Regions from separate parts of the Mesorhizobium sp. INR15 genome, predicted to be linked through region 2. Evidence: predicted binding sites of a transcription regulator. Region 2 holds the regulator's gene; each other region holds the start of a gene.

Evidence for each region. The regulator PhoB, encoded in region 2, activates phosphate uptake and scavenging genes when phosphate is short. The targets are predictions, from matches to a motif close to TGTCATNNANCTGTCAT.
Region 1: a site for PhoB is predicted at 1,682-1,698, ahead of GA829_RS20325 (PhoX family protein). Genes of this name have one in related genera too.
Region 3: a site for PhoB is predicted at 2,291-2,307, ahead of ppk2 (polyphosphate kinase 2). Genes of this name have one in related genera too.
Region 4: a site for PhoB is predicted at 2,655-2,671, ahead of GA829_RS11810 (acid phosphatase). Genes of this name have one in related genera too.

What each region holds. Positions count from the first base shown of each region.
Region 1 is NZ_CP045496.1:4,189,378-4,193,589, forward strand. Features, by position in the region: gene GA829_RS20325 (PhoX family protein) at 1-1,624, opposite strand, end outside; gene GA829_RS20330 (hypothetical protein) at 1,756-2,166, opposite strand; gene urtA (urea ABC transporter substrate-binding protein) at 2,465-3,775, shown strand; gene urtB (urea ABC transporter permease subunit UrtB) at 3,883-4,212, shown strand, end outside.
Region 2 is NZ_CP045496.1:1,621,041-1,625,252, forward strand. Features, by position in the region: gene pstA (phosphate ABC transporter permease PstA) at 1-390, shown strand, start outside; gene pstB (phosphate ABC transporter ATP-binding protein PstB) at 387-1,190, shown strand; gene phoU (phosphate signaling complex protein PhoU) at 1,216-1,923, shown strand; gene phoB (phosphate regulon transcriptional regulator PhoB) at 1,940-2,629, shown strand; gene GA829_RS07865 (ROK family protein) at 2,642-3,886, opposite strand; gene xylF (D-xylose ABC transporter substrate-binding protein) at 4,158-4,212, shown strand, end outside.
Region 3 is NZ_CP045496.1:5,069,457-5,073,668, forward strand. Features, by position in the region: gene GA829_RS24805 (winged helix-turn-helix transcriptional regulator) at 1-473, shown strand, start outside; gene GA829_RS24810 (dihydrofolate reductase family protein) at 567-1,211, shown strand; gene ppk2 (polyphosphate kinase 2) at 1,256-2,176, opposite strand; gene GA829_RS24820 (aldo/keto reductase) at 2,452-3,495, shown strand; gene GA829_RS24825 (glycosyl transferase family 90) at 3,526-4,212, opposite strand, start outside.
Region 4 is NZ_CP045496.1:2,431,643-2,435,854, reverse strand. Features, by position in the region: gene GA829_RS11825 (adenine phosphoribosyltransferase) at 1-101, opposite strand, end outside; gene GA829_RS11820 (alpha-hydroxy acid oxidase) at 113-1,258, opposite strand; gene GA829_RS11815 (nuclear transport factor 2 family protein) at 1,326-1,781, opposite strand; gene GA829_RS11810 (acid phosphatase) at 1,915-2,610, opposite strand; gene GA829_RS11805 (cytochrome c1) at 2,747-3,619, opposite strand; gene GA829_RS11800 (cytochrome b) at 3,647-4,212, opposite strand, start outside.

The DNA of each region.
Region 1 (4,212 bases), 2.6 Mb from region 2:
CGGTCGCCACCCAGAGCCGGCCAGCCGGATCGAAGGTGATGTTGTCGGGGCAGACAAACCAGCCGTTTTCCGACGTGTCCGGATGGAAAGTGGCGCCAACGGCCGCGTCCTTGGGGTTGCCGCAGAGCACGAACAGGTCCCACGCGTATTTCTCCGCGGTGTGGTCGGCATCGGCACCACGGCCGCCGGGCGGGATCAGCTCGACAATATGGCCCCAGAGGTTTTCGGGACGTGTGTTGGCCGGGTTGACCTTCGACTGGTCACGCTTCTTGTTCTTGGTCATCACCGCGTAGACGCGGCCGGTCACCGGATTGGTCTCGATGTCCTCGGGACGATCCATCGGCGTTGCACCGAGCGCGTCGGCCGCGAAACGCGTCTTCAGCAGCACTTCCGCCTGGTCGGCAAAGCCGTTCTCGGCGGTGAGTTTGCCCTGGCCGTGAACCAGCGGCAGCCATGTCATGGAACCGTTGGCGTCATAGCGGGCAACGGACAACACGCCATCGTCCAGCAGATCCTTGGCCGAAGCCGGATTGGCCGGATCGTAGGCCTTGGCCGAGACGAAACGGTACATGTATTCGAAATAGTCGTCGTCGCCCATGTAGACGACGACCCGGCCATCCTTGTTGAGGACCACCGTGGATGCCTCGTGCGACATGCGGCCGAGCGCGGTGCGCTTCACCGGCTTGGAACTGGGGTCATAGGGGTCGATCTCGACCACCCAGTCGAACCGGTTGGCCTCGTTCGGTTCCTTGTCGAGATTGAAGCGGTCGTGGAAGCGGCCACGGCCATAGATGTCGCCGCCATCGAAGCCATAGCGGCCGAGGAGATCGGCGGTTGGTGCTTTCTTCGGGTCGCCGCCGAAAAGATCGGACACGCCTTCCTCGCAGGTCAGCACAGTGCCCCAGGGCGTAAAGCCTCCGCTGCAATTGTAACTTGTGCCGAGCACTTTCGTGCCGGTTGCGTCAGCCGAGGTTTTCATCAGGGCGTGACCCGCGACAGGACCGGATACGGTCATCTCGGTGTTGGCGGTGATGCGGCGGTTGAGCGGGCTGTCCTCGACCATCGACCACTTGCCGTCCGTCAAAAGCACTTCGACGATCGAATGGCCCATGGCGGCCATGCCGAGATCCACCTGTTCCTTACTCATCACCTTGCCTGCGCCGTCCTCGGTCATGCCGGGGAACATGACGTTGGGCGAAATATACTCGTTGTTGACGCAGAGCAGGCCGTGGTCGGAATTCACGGTGCCTTTCGGCAGCGGCAGAAAGGCGATGTAGTCGCAGTTGTAGCCAAAACGCTTTTCCTGCTCGTCGGCAGTGACGGCGTTGCCATTGAAATCCGGCAGGCCGGCAACGAGCGGGTCGCCCCAGCGCGCCACAACAGTCGTTTCATAGCCCTCGGCGGCGGCGTGCGTCTTGTCGTAGACGCGCTTCAATTCGGGAAAGCCGAGCGTCGAAAGAGCGGCCGCGACATGGGTCTCGCCAGCGAACAGCGAACCAACGAAGCTGCCGCCGGCGATCAGGGCGCCAGAAGCAAGGCTGCCCTTCAGGAGAGTCCGGCGCGATACGCGCTCGGCGATGACGTCGCGAATGACAGGGGAGGATGAAGACGGGGTGTTGGCCATTTTTGTCTGCCTCTCAGGGTGGATGGTGACGGCGCACCGCTGCCCTAGTCTGCTTTGGCAACATCCCGATGACATGCGGCGAGGGCCTTCAGGGCCACGCTGATGGCGCAGGCTCACACTTGGCGGATGGCCTACTTGGCCTTTGTACAGGTCGAGGCGGTAAAGGCGCCGTCGGGCTGCTTCATGATGATGTCGAAGGACGGGGTCGTTTCGCCGTCCAGCGTCGCCTGCGTCAATGACAGCGAATTGCCGCCGGCCGTGTAGCCGCCAAGCGGCCCTAGCCAGGTGACAACGCCATTCGCATCCATCTGATAGTTGTAGCCCTGCTGGGCGGCGCCGAAGGTCACCGGGCCGGTATAGACATTTCCCTTGATGGTGATGTCGCCGAGGTTGAGGAACAGTCCAAGCAGGTAGACCTCGCAGTGATAGGTGCCGTCGGGCAATTTGCCGTCACTGAAATCGGCACACGCGCTTCCGGTCGCGGCGAACAGAAGCAGGATGCCAAGAATGCATGAAATGCGGGATTTTGGGCTGTCGCTCATCGCAGAGAGCTTGCCCCATTTTTGCATCGCGCCGCAACATTCCTTGTCCGCGAGGCTTCGGTCTGGGTCAAAAAATAGGCAAATGACTAAATTGGGCTAAAATTAGGCAAAACATTTTGTGCGCTGCGCAAAATTCCCTCAATGAATTTTTAACCGGCTCTCTTATCTGAAATGCATCTAATATAACAAGCCTATGATAAAACTGCACTTTTACCGGTTTTGCGATGGAGTCATCGCAGTTGGCACGGGGGTTGCATTGTATGGCTGCGGTGCAATCAACCAGCTTGGAGTGTGCAATATGAGGGGCAGTTTCTCGACAATAACAAAGATGTTTTCGGTCAGCGCCGTCGCCGCCGGCCTGATGATGTCCGTTCCAGCAAGGGCGGCGGACGATACGATCAAGGTCGGTATTCTCCATTCGCTTTCGGGGACCATGGCGATCTCGGAGACGACCTTGAAGGACGCGATGCTGATGCTCATCGACGAGCAGAATGCGAAGGGCGGCCTGCTCGGCAAGAAGCTTGAGGCGGTGGTTGTCGATCCGGCATCCAACTGGCCGCTGTTCGCCGAAAAGGCGCGTGAGCTGATCTCGAAGGACAAGGTCGCGGCGGTGTTCGGCTGCTGGACCTCGGTGTCGCGTAAGTCGGTGTTGCCGGTCTTCTCCGAGCTCGACAACATCCTGTTCTACCCCGTCCAGTACGAGGGCGAGGAAAGCGAGCGCAACGTGTTCTACACGGGTGCGGCGCCAAACCAGCAGGCCATTCCGGCTGTCGACTATCTGATGAGCGCCGATGGCGGCTCGGTGAAGCGCTGGGTGCTTGAAGGCACCGACTATGTCTATCCGCGCACCACCAACAAGATCCTCGAAGCCTATCTGAAGGCCAAGGGCGTCGCGGCCGAAGACATCATGACCAACTACACGCCGTTCGGATTCTCCGACTGGCAGACCGAGGTTTCGGCGATCAAGAAATTCGGCTCGGCCGGCAAGAAGACCGCTGTCGTCTCGACGGTCAACGGTGACGCCAACGTGCCGTTCTACAAGGAGCTTGGCAACCAGGGCGTCAAGGCCGAGGACATCCCGGTCATGGCCTTCTCGGTTGGCGAGGAAGAGCTTGCCGGTCTCGATACGGCGCCGCTGGTCGGCCATCTCGCCGCCTGGAACTATTTCGAGAGCGTCGATACGCCCGAGAACAAGAAGTTCATCGCCGATTGGCACAAATTCATCAAGAACGACAAGCGCACCACCAATGACCCGATGGAAGCCCACTACATCGGCTTCAACATGTGGGTGAAGGCGGTCGAGAAGGCCGGCACCACCGATCCCGACAAGGTCATCGATGCGATGGTCGGCGTTTCCGTGCCGAACCTGACCGGCGGCTACTCGACCATGATGCCGAACCATCACATCACCAAGCCGGTGCTGATTGGCGAAATCCAGGCTGACGGCCAGTTCGAGACGGTGTCGCGGACACCCGGCCTGGTGATGGGCGACGAGTGGTCCGACTACCTGCCAGACTCCAAGGACCTGATCTCCGATTGGCGCGCGCCCTTGTCTTGCGGCAACTTCAACGTTGCCACCGGCAAATGCGGCGGCAAGGGAACCAATTGATCCTCCCAGGGCTGGACCGTCAGGCCCATGCCCAAGACCGCGTGCGTCCGGACGGTTTCCTCCACTGTCCGGACGCCCAGTTCAACCTTCAGGGTTACCAAAAACCGATGAACGTGTTTCGTGCGATTGGCCTGGCGCTGTTGTTCCTGCTGGCGACGTTGTCGTCGTCAGGTGCGGCGGAAGCGGATCTGCGCGCCATCATCGCCAAGTTCGCCACGGCCAAGGGTTTTTCGGAGACGGGTGCTGTCGTTCATGAATTGTCGGCGACAGGCGATCCGGCTGTGGAGCGGCCGCTCGCGGCACTTGCCGACGGCAATCTCTATGTCCGCACGGCCGATTCACTTGTGTTTGTCGGCAAGGAAACCGGCGAGACCGTTGCGCTCTTCGATCCGCTGAGCGGTGAAGCCTCCGGTGACGCCGCCAAGGGCGACATCACC
Region 2 (4,212 bases):
GTTGTGCGCACAACAGAGGACATGCTCAACCTGGTGCCGAACGCGTTGCGTGAAGCCGGCACCGCGATCGGCGCGCCGCGCTGGGTTGTCATCAAATCCGTCGCTTACCGCGCCGCCCTTTCCGGTATCGTCACCGGCATATTGCTATCGATCGCCCGTATCTCCGGCGAAACGGCACCGCTGCTCTTCACGGCCCTCAACAACCAGTTCTGGAGCAGCAATCTCAACGCGCCGATGGCCAGCTTGCCTGTCACCATCTTCCAGTTTGCTCTCAGCCCCTACGAGGAATGGCAGCAACTGGCCTGGACCGGTGCACTCATCATCACATTGACGGTTCTCGCGCTTAGCATCTTTGCACGCAGCCTGACCGGACGCAGAGAGGACAAATGAGCCAGATGTTGTCTCCAGACATGACGATCGCAACCGAGGCAACCGCCAAGGCCAAGATCGAGGTCAAGAACCTCAACTTTTTCTACGGCCAGTCGAAGGCGCTGAAGAACATCACGCTGTCGCTGCCAGAGCGCAGCGTCACCGCCTTCATCGGACCGTCGGGCTGCGGAAAGTCGACGCTGCTGCGCGTCTTCAACCGTATCTATGAGCTCTACCCGAAGCAGACCGCCGAGGGCCAGGTGCTGCTCGATGGCCAGAACGTTCTTGACCGCTCGCAGGACCTCAACCTGTTGCGGACCAAGATCGGCATGGTGTTCCAGAAGCCAACACCGTTCCCAATGTCGATCTATGAGAATATCGCTTTCGGCGTCAGGCTCTATGAGAAGATCAGCAAGTCCGAGATGGACGGTCGCGTTGAACAGGCGCTGAAGCGTGCGGCGCTCTGGACCGAGGTCAAGGACAAGCTCAATGCCAGCGGCCTCAGCCTTTCCGGCGGCCAGCAGCAGCGGCTTTGCATTGCCCGCACCGTGGCGGTGAAGCCCGAAGTCATCCTGCTCGACGAGCCGGCTTCGGCTCTCGATCCGCTGTCGACCGCCAAGATCGAAGAGCTGATCGACGAGTTGCAAGCCGACTACACGATCGTCATCGTCACCCACAACATGCAGCAGGCAGCGCGCGTGTCGAAGCAGACAGCCTTCATGTACCTGGGCGAGCTGGTCGAATTCGACAAGACCGAGAAGATCTTCACGTCGCCCCGCGAGAAGCGCACTCAGGACTACATCACCGGCCGCTTCGGCTGAGTCTCAGGCATACGAGGACAAGATCATGGGCGAACATACAGTCGCTTCTTTCGACGAGGATCTCGGACAGATCAGCAGGCTCATCAGCGATATGGGCGATCTCGCCGGCGCGATGGTTGGCGGTGCAACCAAGGCGCTGCTGACCTCCGACAACGCGCTGGCGCAGCGCGTCGTTTCCGATGACGCCATCATGGACGCGCGCCAGCGCGAGCTCGACGACCGCGCCATCACGCTGATCGCCAAGCGGCAGCCGATGGCGGACGATCTTCGCCATGTCGTCGGCTCGATCCGCATGGCCGGCGATCTGGAACGCATCGGCGATCTGGCCAAGAACATCGCCAAGCGCGTCGGCACCGTCGGCCTCAGCGTCACGCCGCGCGACCTGTCGCACTCCATCGACGGAATGGCGCAGCTGGTGCTGATCCAGGTACAGGGCGTCATCGAGGAATACGCGGCGCGCGACGCGGCCGCCCTGGCGAAACTACGCGCCGACGATGAGCGCATCGACGTCAAGTACACCTCGGTGTTCCGCGAGCTCCTGACCTACATGATGGAAGATCCGCGCAACATCACCGCTTGCACGCATCTGCTGTTCTGCGCCAAGAATCTTGAGCGCATCGGCGACCACGTGACCAACATCGCTGAAAACGCGTACTATGTCCTGACCGGCACGCAGTTGCCCGCCAATCGTCCGAAGCAGGACGAGACGGCAATGACCGTGCCGGCGGCATGACAGGGGTGACCAGCCGATGATCGCGCCACGCATCATGGTGGTGGAGGACGAGGAGCCGCTAGGTGTGCTCCTCCGCTACAACCTTGAATCCGAGGGCTACCAGGTCGAAGTGGTAACGCGCGGCGATGAGGCCGAAATCCGGCTCCAGGAGAATGTTCCCGACCTTCTGGTGCTCGACTGGATGGTGCCGGCGGTTTCCGGCATCGAGCTCTGCCGCCGGCTAAGAATGCGTCCCGAGACGGAGCGGTTGCCCATCATCATGCTGACCGCGCGCGGCGAGGAAAGCGACCGTGTACGCGGTCTCTCCACCGGCGCCGACGACTATCTGGTCAAGCCGTTTTCCACGCCGGAATTCATGGCTCGGGTAAAAGCGCTGCTGCGCCGCGCCAAGCCGGAAGTCCTGTCCAGTGTGCTCAAGGTCGGCGACATCGTGCTCGATCGCGAATCGCACCGGGTCTACCGCAAGAAAAGCGAGATCCGGCTCGGGCCGACCGAGTTCCGTTTGCTCGAATTCATGATGCGTCATCCTGGCCGCGTGTTTTCGCGCAGCCAACTGCTCGACAATGTTTGGGGCGAGACGATCTATATCGACGAGCGCACGGTCGATGTGCATGTCGGCCGGCTGCGCAAGGCGGTCAACAATGGCCGCATGCCCGACGTCATCCGCACCATTCGCGGCGCGGGCTACGCCATCAGGGAAGACTGAAAGCCGGCAAATTCAGGCGACGTCCTTGCCGACGGATTCAGGCTTTGTTTGTGAGCCCGGCGCGAAAATCTCCTGGTCGACGAAGGTCAGCGCCCGCATGGCGCAGCCTTCGCGGATCAGCGGCAGCTCATTCGGCTCGGTGTCGAAGGAAATCGATTTCGAGTGCTGGCCACCGGCGGTCTGGGCTATGGCTTCGCGCAGCGCCGGTTCGATCAGGTCGAAGGCGGCGGCGCTGACGCCCACCATGGCGACAGGCGCCGGATCGATCAGCGCGAACAGGCTGCCGAGACCGAAGCCGAGCGCTTCACCGGCCTTGCGGTAAGCTTCGCGCTCCGGCCCATCGCTTTCGCGAGCCGATGCCGCCAGCGCCCGCATCTCCGCGTCGCTGACGTCGACCGGTTCGGCGTCCTCGCCCATTTGCCTGGCGTTGCGCCAGATGGCGTAGTTGCCGGCATAAGCCTCGACGCAGCCGCGCCGTCCGCAGCGGCAAAGCGCACCGTTCGGCCGATGGATCATGTGGCCGAACTCGCCGCCGGACGAATGGGTGCCGGTGAACAATTCGCCCTTCAGCACCAGGCCCATGCCGATGCCGTGCGACAGCAGGATGGCGATGAAGTCATCGCGGTAGCGCTCCGGGTTACGCCAGCGCAGCGCAACCGCCATCATATTGCAGTCGTTTTCCATGGTGGCGGGGATGCCGAATTCCTCTTCCAGGATGTCGGCGAAAGGGATGTTGGTCTGTGGTGTGATCGGCGACCACAGCAGCGCGCGGGCATGGGAATCGGTAATGCCCTGAATGGCCAGTGCGATGCGGGCGACGCTGTGGATATCGAGGTCCGGATCCTCGAGCCGGCGCCGCACGATGGCGACGCATTCGCCAATGAGCGCCTCGCGCGACATGGTCAGTGTGTCCAGCCGGCGCTGCTCCTCGGCGATCACCTGGCCGGCATAGTCGATGACGGCAACCGACAGGAAGTTCAGCGACAACACCACGGTCATCACGGCGGCGGCTTCCGGGTGGAGGCTGAGGCCAACCTGGGGGCGGCCGCGCTTCAGGGACACGGTCTCGCTTGGCTTGCTTTCCGTGAGAATGCCTTCGGCGATCAGGTCGGAGGAGATCGCCGAGATGGTCGAATGGCTGAGCCCGGTTGTGGCGGCGATTTCGGTGCGGGACGGCTGTCCTGCCCGGCGTACGGACGAAATAACCATCGCCCGGTTGCGCCGGCGCAAATCGTCGTGACGGATTCCGACCGACATTGTTCCTGCTTTCCTCCCCGCCGCCGCGACCTTTCGTGCAATCGAAGGCCGTCGGTGACACACTCCAAATACTGGCAGAACCCGGCAGTCCTGTCATATTATTTATTACGGGGCTCGAAAAAAATTACTCCGAACATCAGAAACCATCAGAATCGATGTTGACAGCGCTCTGACGTTGGACCAGTGTTTTTTCGAGGCTCGAAAAAATAGAGCCTTTGTGCCGGCCTTCGGGTCAGTTTGGTCGCGCCACACGCGGCGCAGGGAGGATAACATGAAAAGATTCACAGCCGCCATCCTGGCGGGTGCCGCCATGTCGCTGACGCTCG
Region 3 (4,212 bases), 3.2 Mb from region 2:
CGGGCGTGTTCGAATATCGGCTGACCGAAGCCGGCAAGGACTTACGCCCGGTGATCGAAGCGATGGGGTTCTGGGGCCAGAAATGGGTCGAGGCCAGACTGTCCCTGAAGAACCTCGATCCATCGCTGCTGATGTGGGATATGCGGCGCAACCTCAACCCCAGTCCGCTGCCTGATGGGCGCACCGTGATACAATTCCTGTATCACGATCTGCCGGCATCAAAACGGTCCTGGTGGCTGATCGTTGAGAAGCATGGCGATGTCGACCTCTGCTGGTATGATCCAGGGTTCGACGTCGATCTCTATGTCTCGACCGATCTCTGCACGATGACGTCGATCTGGATGGGGCTGACCACGGTCCACAAGGAACGCGAGAGGATTACTCTGACGGGGGATCTCGATGTCGCCGGCAAGATGCAGACATGGCTCGGTCTCAGCCCGTTTGCGGTTATGCCCAAACGGGCGGCAGCCTAGCCAGTTGAACAACCAGCAATACCGCTTGCAAATCATAATCAGTATTGCTATCCGAAACCGGTTGCGTAAAACAACCGGTTAGAGGAGGCTTTCATGTCCAAACTTCGCGTCAATGCTTTCAGCCTGTCGATCGACGGCTTCGGTGCTGGCCCCGGTCAGGATCTCGAAAATCCACTCGGCATCGGCGGCGGCGCGCTGCACAAATGGGCTTTTTCCACCGTAACCTTCCGCAAGATGTTCGGCCAGGAAGGCGGCGCGACTGGCCCAGACGACGATTTCGCCGTGCGCAGTTTCGAAAACGTCGGCGCGTGGATCCTCGGTCGCAATATGTTCGGACCGGTTCGCGGCCCATGGCAAGACGAGAGCTGGAAAGGATGGTGGGGCGATAACCCGCCCTACCATGTACCGGTCTTCGTTCTGACGCAGTATGCGCGCCAGCCAATCGTGATGGAAGGCGGCACCACCTTCTACTTCGTCACGGACGGCATTCACTCCGCGCTCGAAAAGGCGAAAGCAGCAGCAGCCGGCAAGGATGTGAGAGTGGGCGGCGGCGTTTCCACCATCCGCCAGTATCTCAGCGAACGGCTGATCGACGAGATGCATCTGGCGATCTCGCCGGTCCTGCTTGGCGCCGGCGAGAACCTTCTCCAGGGGCTGGACCTGCCAAAGCTCGGCTATCAATGTTCCGAACAGGTGGCGACGCCGCTCGCTACGCACGTCGTCATCAAACGGGCATAGCATGCGCCGAGGTGGCCGCCTGCCGCGGCCACCTCGCCTCGGCCTTAGTATTTCTCGGGCACGTAGAGATCGCGCGGCAGCGTCTGACGCTCGTATTCCGGATTGAAGACGCGCTCCGGCAACGTGATGTCCTCATGCGGCACCTCCTCGTAAGGCAGTTGCTTGAGGAGATGGTCGATGCAATTCAGACGCGCCCGTTTCTTGTCGTTGCCTTCAACGATGTACCATGGCGCTTCCGGAATGTTGGTGCGGGCAAAAGTCTCTTCCTTGGCCTTGGTGTACTGTTCCCAGCGCACGCGCGACTGCAGATCCATCGGCGACAGTTTCCACTGCTTCATCGGATCATGGATGCGCATCATGAAGCGCATCTGCTGCTCCTCGTCGGTGATCGAGAACCAGTATTTGACCACCGTGATGCCTGAGCGGACGAGCATGCGTTCGAACTCGGGCACGTCGTGGAAAAATTCCTCGACCTGATCGGGTCCTGCAAAGCCCATCACGCGCTCGACGCCGGAACGATTGTACCAGGAGCGGTCGAACAGCACGATCTCACCGCCAGCGGGCAGATGCGGCACATAGCGCTGGAAATACCATTGCGACTTCTCGCGCTCGGTCGGCGCGGGCAGCGCGACGACACGGCAAATACGCGGATTGAGACGCTGGGTGATGCGCTTGATGACGCCCCCCTTGCCGGCCGAGTCGCGGCCTTCGAAAATCACCACCAGCTTCTTCTTGTGATAGGCGACCCACGACTGCAGCTTGATCAACTCGGATTGCAGCGTGATCAGGTCGCGAAAATACTGCAGGCGATCGATCGAAGGCGGATGGGCGTTCTTGTAGATCTTGGCGATCTCCAGCGACAGCGCCGGCTCCGACATTTCAAGCTCATAGTCTTCATCAAGCGTGTCGGCGAGTTCGGCTTCCAGCCAGTCCTTGGCGCCGGACTTTGGTTTGGATTCGTTCATCTCGTGCTGCTCCACCTGCAAGCTGCCACCCGTCGGCAATGACCGGGCGGCCGCAAACGACGGCCGGCCGGCCGCGTTCAGGATCGCCCTGAGCCGACTAGATATAGGCCGGCAATGACGGTTTTATTGCAGCAGGCTGATCTGCCGGCCAGGATCCGGTTTTGCAGAAATGCGCTCGCGTTCTCCTGCCGAGGGCGACAAACCGCACAAATTGTCATACAAATAGGTCAAGCTCGTCCGAGCTTCCCTTCCCCGATGCAATCACGAGGACTGACATGGAATACCGCACGCTTGGCCGTTCCGGCCTGAAAATCTCGACCCTGACCATGGGTACGATGACCTTCGGCGGCGCAGGAGCTTTCTCGGCGGTGGGCAAGACCGACCTCGACGAAGCACGCCGGATGATCGATCTCTGCATCGATTCCGGCATCAACCTCATCGACACCGCCAATGTCTATTCGAACGGACTGTCCGAGGAAATCATCGGCGAGGCCTTGGGCGGCAAGCGCAAGGGTGATGTGCTGATCGCCTCGAAAGCGCGGATGCGGATCGGCAAAGGGCCAAATGACGAAGGCCTGTCGCGCCATCACCTGATCCGCGAATGTGAGAAGAGCCTGAAGCGGTTGAAAACCGACGTCATCGACATCTACTTCCTGCATGAATGGGATGGGGTGACGCCGTTGGAAGAAACCATCGCCGCCCTCGACACTTTGGTCGCCCAAGGCAAGATCCGCTACGTCGGCTGTTCAAACTATTCCGGCTGGCAAGTGATGAAGGCACTGGGCATCAGCGACCGCCAGCATCAGCCGCGCTTTGTGACCCAGCAGATCCATTACACGCTGGAGGCGCGCGAGGCGGAGTATGAATTGCTGCCGATCTCGGTCGACCAGGGGCTTGGCGTGCTGGTGTGGAGCCCGCTTGCCGGCGGCTTGCTGTCGGGCAAATACAATCGTGACAGTCCGACCGCCCGGCAGCTCAGCGGCTGGTCGGAACCGCCGATCCGCGACGAGGACCGGCTGTGGCGGATCGTCGACGTGCTTGCCGAGATCGGCAACGCGCACGGCGTGTCGGCGGCGCAGGTGGCGCTTGCCTGGCTGCTCGGACGGCCCGCCGTCAGTTCGCTGGTCATCGGCGGCAGGACCGAAGCGCAGTTCAAGGACAATATCGCGGCGGCAGGTCTCGTTCTGGCCGATGACGAACGCAGCCGCCTCGACGCCGTCAGCCGGCCGCCGGTGCTCTATCCCTACTGGCACCAGCAAATGACCGCGAAAGACCGGTTCGGCGCCGCCGACCTGGTTATGGATCGCAGTGGCGTCTGACCAGAATTCAGGAAAGCGGAATGTTCGCGGTCAACTGCCGCTGATGTAACGCCAGACGTCAGCATCCGGCTCGATTTGGCCGCTGAGCACGAAATATTTGTAGAGCACCAGAAAGGAGATCGCTTGCTCGGCGCGCTCGTCGGCGAATGTCGTGCAATAGGCATTCGCCGCGGCAATGATGCGTTGCGCCTCCGCCGGATGCTGCTCGAAATGCCGCACGCATTCGCCGAGATTCGAGAAATCCGCTTCGAGCGGCACGTAGTGGACGTTCGCCTCAAGCCGCTGCTCCGCGAACCATGTCTCATAGGTCGGCGGCGGCATCAGACAGAGCGAGTTCGAGCTCATGATCCATTTGAGGTTGGTCGCGACATCATTGCCTTCGAGCGAGACGATGTAGCGGTAGCGCCGCTGCTGGTTGATGCTGAGATACGGCTTGCGGTATTCGGCCGCCGCTCTCGGTTTGGGCGAGCCGGCATCGCAGAAAGGCAGATCACGCACGGCTTTCAGAAAGCGGGTCCGCATCGGATTGTTGAGATCGCCACGCCAGACCACGGTTGGCAGCTTGTCGGTAAAGGCAAGTTTGTCGGCAGGCATGTGGAAATGGCGAAACTTGTCGAGCTTCAACAGCACCGCATTGCTGTTCTCGGCGACGATTGGCCGATCCTTGACGATCGATGGCATTCTCGGCACGCTCCTGACATCGCCGAACTCCAGATC
Region 4 (4,212 bases), 810 kb from region 2:
CCCAGCAGCGTGGTGATGTCGCGAAACAGGATGCCGGGCTTGGGATAGTCCGGAATGGTGCGGATCGCGGCAAGCAGCGTGTCTTCGAGGGATGATTTCATGGGTTGCATTCTTACCTGAAACGGAGATTCGCGCGCGTCAATTGTTCGACAGAGGTGCAGCCCATCAGCTTCATGCCGCGTTCGATCTCGACCCGCATCTGTTCGAGCGCCTTTTCCACGCCCGCCTGCCCGGCCGCCGCCAGTGGAAACAGATAGTAGCGGCCGACGCCAACCGCCTTGGCGCCAAGCGACAGCGCTTTCAGCACATGCGTGCCGCGCTGCACGCCGCCATCCATGATGACATCGATCCTGTCGCCGACGGCATCGACGATCTCGGCAAGCTGGTCGAAGGCCGCACGCGAGCCATCCAACTGCCGGCCGCCATGGTTGGACAGAACGATGCCGCTGCAGCCGATCTCGACAGCGCGCCTGGCATCCTCCACCGACATGATGCCCTTGAGGCAGAACGGACCCGACCACAGCTTGACCATCTCGGCGACGTCATCCCATGTCATCGACGGATCGAGCATCTCGGTGAAATAACGGCTGATTGACATCGTGCCGCTGCCCATGTCGACATGCTCGTCCAGCTGCGGCAGCTTAAACCCCTCATGGGTAAAGTAATTCAAGGCCCAGCCCGGCTTGAGCGCGAATTGCAGCATTCCGGCCAAACTGAGCTTGAAGGGGATGGCGAAGCCGGTACGCTTGTCGCGCTCGCGATTTCCTCCGGTGATGCTGTCGACGGTCAGCATCATGACCTCGACGCCGATATCCTTGGCGCGCTGCATCATCGCCCGGTTGAGGCCGCGATCCCTGTGGAAATAGAATTGATAGACCTGCGGTCCGCCGCCGATCTTGCGTGCCTCCTCGAGGCTGACGGTGCCGAGCGAGGACACCCCGAACATCGTCCCGTATTTGGCGGCCGCCTTGGCGACCGCGCGCTCGCCCTGATGATGAAACAGGCGCTGCAGCGCGGTCGGCGAGCAATAGAACGGCATTGCCAGTTTCTGGCCCATCACCGTCACCGACATGTCGACGTCGCTGACCCCGCGCAACACGTTGGGAATCAGGTCGCAGGTCTCGAAGCTCTCGGTGTTGCGGCGATAGGTAACCTCATCGTCGGCCGCGCCATCGATGTAGTTGAAGATCGGCCCCGGCAGCCGCCGCTGCGCCATCCGGCGGAAATCGGAGAAGTTGTGACAGTCCTGCAGCCGCATCGGCGAATTCCAAACCCCATGGCGTTGGTTGCAAGCGGGATGCACGCTCCGACGCGGCCGACAACGGCTAGCGCGATGTGGCTCCCGAGACAAGCGTATCCGGCAAAGGATTGGTGTCGGTCGCCTTGTCCCAGGCCTGGGCGACGATCTTCCACTGTCCCTCGGTCTTCACCAGAAGCAGCATCTCGACGGAGCGGCTGGTCTCGGCCTCGTTCTCGGTCATCTCGGCGGCAGCCGCGGCGATGGCCACGTTACCGAACACCTGAACCATGACATCAAGCACAACCTCGTCGAACGTCCGCAGTGACGTCTCCGACAGACCGCGCATGCGCGCGACGAAATCGGCGACACTGATTGGCTTCGCCGGGCGCGAGGCGGCGTAGAGACTGGCGCCGGGGAGGAAATCCCCGGCAAAATCGTCCCAGCCCGGCGCGACGCCGTTGCCCCAACTCAGGCTGGCGAACTGGCGGGCGACGACAGCTCGGATTGCATCTTCATCGGCGCGGCGTCGGTTGTCATGCATGGTCGACCCTCCCGGTCTGTCTGCCACGCGAACTATAGGACCATCCGCGGCCCGCGGAAACGATCGCCGACCGCGACACCACAACAAGAAAGGGCGCCCGAGGCGCCCTTTCTCAGATTATGCCAGCGAACGCTTACATGCCGAGGTCGGAGCGCAGCTCGGCCTTGGCCACGTCGTACTCGGCCTTGAAATCATCGCGGTTGAGCAGGGTCGCTGCGATGACACTGCCGGAAATTTTGCCCATCTCGACGTCGGACGGATAGTGGATGCCACCAACGATGCGGTTGTGGGCGAATTCGGCTGCACGGGCCATGATCTCGGCGCGCTTTTCCGGAACCATGTCGGAGAGAATGATGCCCATCATGGTGCCGACGGTGGCGTGACCCGAAGGCCAGGAGCCGGAGCTCGACAGCTTGACCACCGGCTTGACCAGGTCGCTCAGCTGATGCGGGCGCGGACGCTTCCAGACATCCTTGGCCGGGTCAACGACGGCGCCTTCGGTGGCCACGACGCGGTCGAAGAAAGCGCTGAACTTCGGCAGCGTGTCCTTGTTGAACTTCGGTCCCATGACGTTGGCGAAGCGCCAGACGTTCTCTTCGGCGTCAGCGACCGCGCCAGCCACCATTTCGGGCGTGCGTGTCACCTGCATCGTCAGCACTTCGCCCAGTTCGGCCTTGGTCTGCGCCGAATCGTTTGCCGGAGGCGGCGGCAGGATCATCGTCAGGTCGATGTCCTTGTTGGTGACGAAGGGCTGGGCGTCTTCGGCATGGGCCGCTGAGGCGACGACAAGCAGCACCAAGGCTGCTGCGAACAATGCATATTTCTTCATGGGCGCGATCCTTTGCTGGGAAAGACGCAAGATCACCAAAAGCGGTGACGGCCATGTGACATGAAAGGCCACGAACAACCCGGAAAGCAAAAAGGGCGCCTCACAGCGCCCTTTTCAATCCTTTGGTGGTGCGCGCTCAGTGAGCGACGCCCTCCCAGACCTTGCGCTTGGTCAGATACATCAGCGCGCCGAACAGCAGCAGGAAAACCAGCACGCGGAAGCCCATCTTCTTGCGGTCTTCCATATGCGGCTCGGCAGCCCACATCAGGAAGGCCGAAATATCGCGGGAATACTGCTCGACAGTCTGCGGCGAGCCATCGTCATAGGTCACCGCGCCATCCGAGAGCGGCTTGGCCATCTTCAGTGACACACCGGACATGAAATGCGGGTTGTAGTGCGTGCCTTCCGGGATAACCATGCCCGTCGGCGGCGTCTGGTCGAAGCCGGTCAGCAAGGAATGGATATAGTCGGGACCGCCGGAGTCATACTGGGTGAAGATGTCGAAGACGAACTGCGGAAAACCGCGCTCGACGCCACGCGCCTTGGCCAGCAGGGACATATCGGGCGGAGCAGCACCGCCGTTGGAGGCAGCGGCTGCTTCCTCATTGGCGAATGGCGCCGGGAAATGGTCGGACGGCTTGCCGGGACGGTCGAACATGTCGCCGGCGTCGTTGGGGCCGTCGTGGATGGTGTACCCGGCGGCGAATGACTTGACCTGCGCCTCCGAGTAGCCAAGGTCTGAAAGCGTGCGGAACGCCACCAGGTTCATGGAATGGCAGGCCGAGCAGACTTCCTTGTAGACCTTTAGGCCGCGCTGCAGCTGTGCCTTGTCATAGGTGCCGAACGGACCCGAGAAACTCCAGCCCATTTCCTTTGGCTCTTGCATCGGGAAATGCGTCGGCGCCGCCGCGTTGTGTGCCTCTTCGGCGGCTATCGCCCAGGTGCCAGCGGCCCCAGTGCCGGCGGCCACGAGACCGATCAGGGCCAGCGAGGTGAGAATCTTTTTCATGCCAAATCCCCTTAGATTCTCTACCGCTCAGCCCTTGGTCTCAGGTGCCGCCGTGGCGCCCGCCGGATGCCCGCTGCCGCCCTTGTTCTTTTCAAGAACAGCCTCGGTAATCGAGTTCGGCATCCGCCGTGGTGTCTCGATCAGGCCGAGCACCGGCAACGCGATCAGGAAGAAGGCGAAGTAGAAAAGTGTCGCCATCTGCGCCATGAACACATAGCTGCCTTCCGCGGGCTGCGAGCCCAGCCAGCCGAGCAGGATGGCATCGGCGACAAACAGCCAGAAGAACAGCTTGTACCAGGGCCGGTAGACCGCCGAGCGCACCTTGGACGTGTCGAGCCAGGGTACCAGGAACAGCATCACGATGGCGCCGAACATCAACAGCACGCCGCCGAGCTTGGAGTTGATCGGCCCGACGTTGAAGGTGATGGCGCGCAGGATCGCGTAGAACGGCAGGAAGTACCATTCCGGAACGATATGGGCCGGCGTCTTCAACGGGTTGGCGACCGTGTAATTGTCCGGGTGGCCGAGATAGTTCGGCAGGTAGAAGACGAAATAGGCGAAGAAGAACAGGAACACGATCATGCCGAACGCGT